DNA from 2 places in the Comamonas sp. wu1-DMT genome. Region 2 is predicted to be linked to the other one. Evidence: predicted binding sites of a transcription regulator. Region 2 holds the regulator's gene; the other holds the start of a gene.

Region 1 (2,393 bases), on a different contig from region 2:
ACCCAGGTAGTCGAACTGCTCGTCGCGCTCGGCCTTCAGAGCCTTGGCCAGACGGGGCAGGTCGTAGTTCAGCAGCTCGGGGTTGAGCAGCTCGTTGTCCACGCCCTTTTGCACAAAGCCAGGGAAGTAGTCTGCATAGGCAGCCTGCATTTCTGCGGGCTGCACGTCGCGGCCCATGACTTCGCGCACGATGGTGTGCAGCAGCAGGCGGGCGGTGACGTAGGTGTAGTCGGGGTCTTTTTCGATCAGCGTACGGGCGGCCAGGATGGACGCCTTGTAGACCTCGGCCAGAGGCACGCCGTCGTACAGATTGCGCAGGGTCTCGGCCACGATGGGCGCGGACTGGATGTCGGCATTCAGATTGCGGCAGGAAGCGACGATCAGAGCCTCCAGGCGCTCCTGGTCCAGGGGCACGCGCTGGCCGTTGTCGGTCACATGCAGCACGGGCTTGGCGGCGGCAGCGGCGGCCACTTCGGCGGCCTTCTTCTGCTCGGCACGTTCCTGGTTGCGGCGCTCGCGGTACAGCACATAGGCACGGGCCACGTCCTGGTGACCGGCGCGCATCAGGCCCAGCTCGACCTGGTCCTGCACATCTTCGATATGGAAGGTGCCGCCATCGGGGCGCGAGCGCACCAGTGCGCGCACCACGCCTTCGGTCAGTTCGTTGACGGTGTCGCGCACGCTGGCAGATGCCGCGCCCTGTGCGCCGCGCACAGCCAGGAAAGCCTTGGTCAGGGCCACGGCAATCTTCTGGGGCGCGAAAGCCACCACATCGCCGCTGCGGCGGATGATCTGATAGCTGTCATTGGGGGAGGAAGAATTGGCTGCACCGGCAGGTGCGGCAGAAGGCAGTGAGTTCAACGCTTCTTGCATAAGTTCCTCTGAGTCAGTATGTGGATAGGCAGACAAAGGCCTGCACTGTGGGCAGGCCATCAAAAACACGATTCGGCGCCTCGGTTTACACATGGTTTGCACAGGGTGTGCACAACTTGTAAACACTAGATATGGGGTCTGAGGCTCTTCAAAACACTACCGGTAGTGTATCGCGCTTAAATCCGAGCGACCTGATGAAACTACTGAATCTGGCATTTCGAGCGCCGCTTGACAGCCGCAAAAATGACTTCATCCCGCATGAATAAAGGCCTGCGGCGCGGTTGCGCGCGGCGGCAGATCGGGCCGGAAATATGTAAAAAATTTGCGTGTTTGATGCAGGCGACAGTTGTTGCACGCGCGCCATTGACATGCCGTTTCGAGCCCCGCAACGATGGATGCTTGGGATTCTCAAAATGAGGAGCGCATGGCGCTTGCTGGTACAGGATTTCAGCTGCGAATATGTATGAAATCGAGTACTGAAAGGCGGTAGGTGCTATGAAGATTTCAGGCCGCGCCTGAGGCTGCAGCACTGGGAGGGAATTCCCAGCTTCGGGTGCTGTCTGCGCTGGCCAGCTGCTGCTGCAGCCGCTGCCAGTCGAAACCGGGTCCGGGGTCCTGCTTGCGTCCGGGTGCGATGTGCTCGTGCCCGGCAATGTAGCGCACCGGATAGTGCGCCGCGATGGCCATGCAAAGCTGCTGCAGGGCCTGGTACTGCGGAGCTTCAAAGCTCAGTCCTTCCAGGCCTTCGAGTTCGATGCCGATGGAGTCGTCGTTGCAGCGCTCGCGCCCGCGCCACTGGCTCACGCCGGCATGCCATGCGCGGTCGTCGCAACTGACGAACTGCCAGATCTCGCCCTGGCGCGTGATAAAGAAATGCGACGAGACTTCGAGGCCGCGAATGCCTTGGTAATAGGGGTGGGCGTCCCAGTCCAGCTGATTGGTGAACAGTTGCTGCACCGCGCCTGTACCGTACTGGCCCGGAGGCAGGCTGATGGAGTGGATGACGACGAGATCGATCTGCGCATCCGCGGGGCGAGGGCCGAAATTGGGAGATCTCAGCTGACGCGCCGCACCATACCAGCCGGCCTGCCAGGGCTGGGCCAGGGAGGAGGAAAGAGGCGTGGAATCAGACATTATCGCTCTGGTGTTTGCTGCCTTCGGCCGGCAGGTCTATGCCCAGACGGTCGATGCGGTAGCGAATCTGGCGCAGGCTGATGCCCAGTCTGGCCGCCGTGGCTGTGCGGTTGAAGCCGTTGTCCTGCAGGGCTCTGACCAGGATGCTGCGCTCCTGCTCATCAAGCCAGCCTTGCAGATCCTCCGGCAGCGTGGCCGGACTGCCTGCGTGCTGAGCTTGCGGCGGCGGTGCGCTCGATGCCCAAGCGCCCGAGGGAGCCGCTGCCGCCACACCAGCGCACTCGGTCGGCACGCCGGATTCGGGCAGACGCAGCGGGCCTTCCTCGCCCAGTGCAATGGCGCGGTGCAGCACGTTCTCCAGCTCGCGCACATTGCCAGGCAGCGGG
Region 2 (2,393 bases):
TGGTCACCACCACCACCCACAAGAGCCTGCGCGGCCCCCGTGGCGGCGTGATCCTGATGAAGGCCGAGCACGAGAAGGCCATCAACAGCGCCATCTTCCCCGGCCTGCAAGGCGGCCCCCTGATGCATGTCATCGCAGGCAAGGCCGTGGCCTTCAAGGAAGCCCTGACTCCCGAGTTCAAGGCCTACCAGGAACAGGTCGTGAACAACGCCAAGGTGTTTGCCGAAACGCTGACCGAGCGCGGTCTGCGCATCGTCTCCGGCCGCACCGAAAGCCACGTGATGCTGGTGGACCTGCGCGCCAAGGGCATTACCGGCAAGGCTGCCGAAGCGGCCCTGGGTCTGGCTCACATCACCGTGAACAAGAACGCCATCCCCAACGACCCCGAGAAGCCTTTCGTGACCAGCGGCATCCGTATCGGCACGCCCGCCATGACCACCCGTGGTTTCGGCGAGGAAGAAGCCCGCATCACTGCCAATCTGGTGGCTGACGTGCTGGACAAGCCCGAAGACGAAGCCAATCTGGCCGCCGTGCGCGCCAAGGTGGCCGCGCTGACCGCCAAGTTCCCTGTCTACAGCAAGTAATTCCTGCTGCGCTGAGCTGTCATGAAGTGCCCCTTCTGCAACCATCCGGACACGCAAGTGGTTGAAACCCGCGAGTCCGAGGACGGGGGCTTCATTCGCCGCCGCCGCCGCTGCGGCGGCTGCGACAAGCGCTTCACGACCTACGAACGCCCCGAGGTCAGCTTTCCGACCGTGGTCAAGAGAGACGGCCGCCGTATCGAATACGAGCGCGCCAAGCTGCAAGGCTCTTTTCAGATCGCGCTGCGCAAGCGCCCCGTGAGCACCGAACTCATAGATGCCGCCATAGAGCGCATCGAGGACAGGTTGCTCAATCTGGGCCAGCGTGAAATCGATTCCAGCCGCCTCGGCGAGCTGGTGATGGATGAACTCAAGGGCCTGGACAAGGTCGGCTATATCCGCTTTGCCAGCGTCTACCGCAGCTTCGAGGATGTGGACGACTTCAAGAACATCATGGATGAGGTTCGCAGCCCCAAGGCCAAGGCCGCCAAAAAGCCCTAGGCCTGCCTGCCGTACCATGCCAAAAGCCACCCTCGGGTGGCTTTTGTTTTGCGCGCTTGACGGCAGGCGTTTGCTATGAACTCATGAGCATTTAGCGCAGTAATTCAAAAGAAATCAGATAGATTTTTATCTGATTTCCTTAATGAACGCGCGTAATTCGCTCCTTTAAAGGTAGCGCCATCGCGCCGCTGCGGCTTTGCTCGCGTACATGCTCGGCCAGGGCATCCAGATCCGGCATGCCGCCCACCACATCGATGCCTTGCGTGAAGGTGCTGAAATTGTCGCCGCCGCCGCCCAGATAGCTCTGCAGCCCCACGCGGTAGCGCCGCGACATCTCGAGCAGCCGACCGTTCAGGCGCAGCTCGCTCACGCGGCGGCCCGCAGGCTGGCGGCGGTCAAAGCGGTAGCTGAAGCCCTCGGACACCTGCAGAATGCGCGGCGCATTCACGGTGTTGCTGCCGCTGTCGAACTGCTGCTCCAGCGCCTGGCGAATCTGCTCGCCCGTCAGGCTCATCACCATCAAAGTATTGCCGAACGGCTGAACGCTGAACAACTGTCCATAGCTCACGCTGCCGTCGGCCGCAGGCAGCAGGTCGGCGCGCACACCGCCGGGGTTCACAAAGGCCAGTTGTGCCCCACCCGCTGAGGCATCGCGCGTGGCCGCGAGTATGGCGTCGGCCACGATGCGCCCCATCACGCTTTCGCCATTGGCTTGCGGCATGCGGCTGACAGGTCCGGCCAGCCGCCCTGCAACGGCCTCGGCCAGCGGCCGGGCCGCAGCCTTGTAACGAGCAACCAGCGCCGCCACTTCGGCATCGGCATCAAAGACTACAAACTCGGGCTGCAAGCTCACCATGCCGCCAACGCTGCGATAGCCCTCGCCCTGCACGATGGTCTGGTGCGCCGATTTGCGGCTCACGCGGCCGGTGCGCGCATCCACCGAGAGCCGGATTTCGGTCAGCAGCGTGCCGTACTGGCCGGCGCTGGTCAGCAAAAAGGGCTTGCGGGGATTCACCCTGGCGTAATCGCAGATATAGGAGCGATGGGTGTGACCGGAAATCACCACATCGATCTCGCTGGAGAGCTGCTCCAGAATCGGCACGATGGCACCGGACAGACCTTGGCAGCTATCGTCCTGCAGGCCCGAAGTGGTGGCCCCGCCCTCATGGATCAGCAGCACGATCACATCGGCGCCCTGCGCACGCAGCTGTGGAATCAGCGCATTGGCCGTCTGTGCCTCGTCGGCGAATGTCAGCCCCCTGACCCCGCTGGGCCGCACCATATGCGGCGTGTTCCTGAGCGTCATGCCGA

What was found. The regulator NrdR, encoded in region 2, represses ribonucleotide reductase genes. The targets are predictions, from matches to a motif close to CACNANATNTNGTG.
Region 1: a site for NrdR is predicted at 997-1,010, ahead of V8Z78_RS16050 (ribonucleoside-diphosphate reductase subunit alpha). Genes of this name have one in related genera too.

What each region holds. Positions count from the first base shown of each region.
Region 1 covers NZ_JBANEM010000011.1:3,797-6,189, forward strand. Annotated here, with positions in the region: gene V8Z78_RS16050 (ribonucleoside-diphosphate reductase subunit alpha) at 1-873, opposite strand, end outside; gene ampD (1,6-anhydro-N-acetylmuramyl-L-alanine amidase AmpD) at 1,378-2,007, opposite strand; gene V8Z78_RS16060 (sigma-54-dependent transcriptional regulator) at 2,000-2,393, opposite strand, start outside.
Region 2 covers NZ_JBANEM010000005.1:130,855-133,247, reverse strand. Annotated here, with positions in the region: gene glyA (serine hydroxymethyltransferase) at 1-584, shown strand, start outside; gene nrdR (transcriptional regulator NrdR) at 606-1,082, shown strand; gene V8Z78_RS09815 (bifunctional metallophosphatase/5'-nucleotidase) at 1,222-2,393, opposite strand, start outside.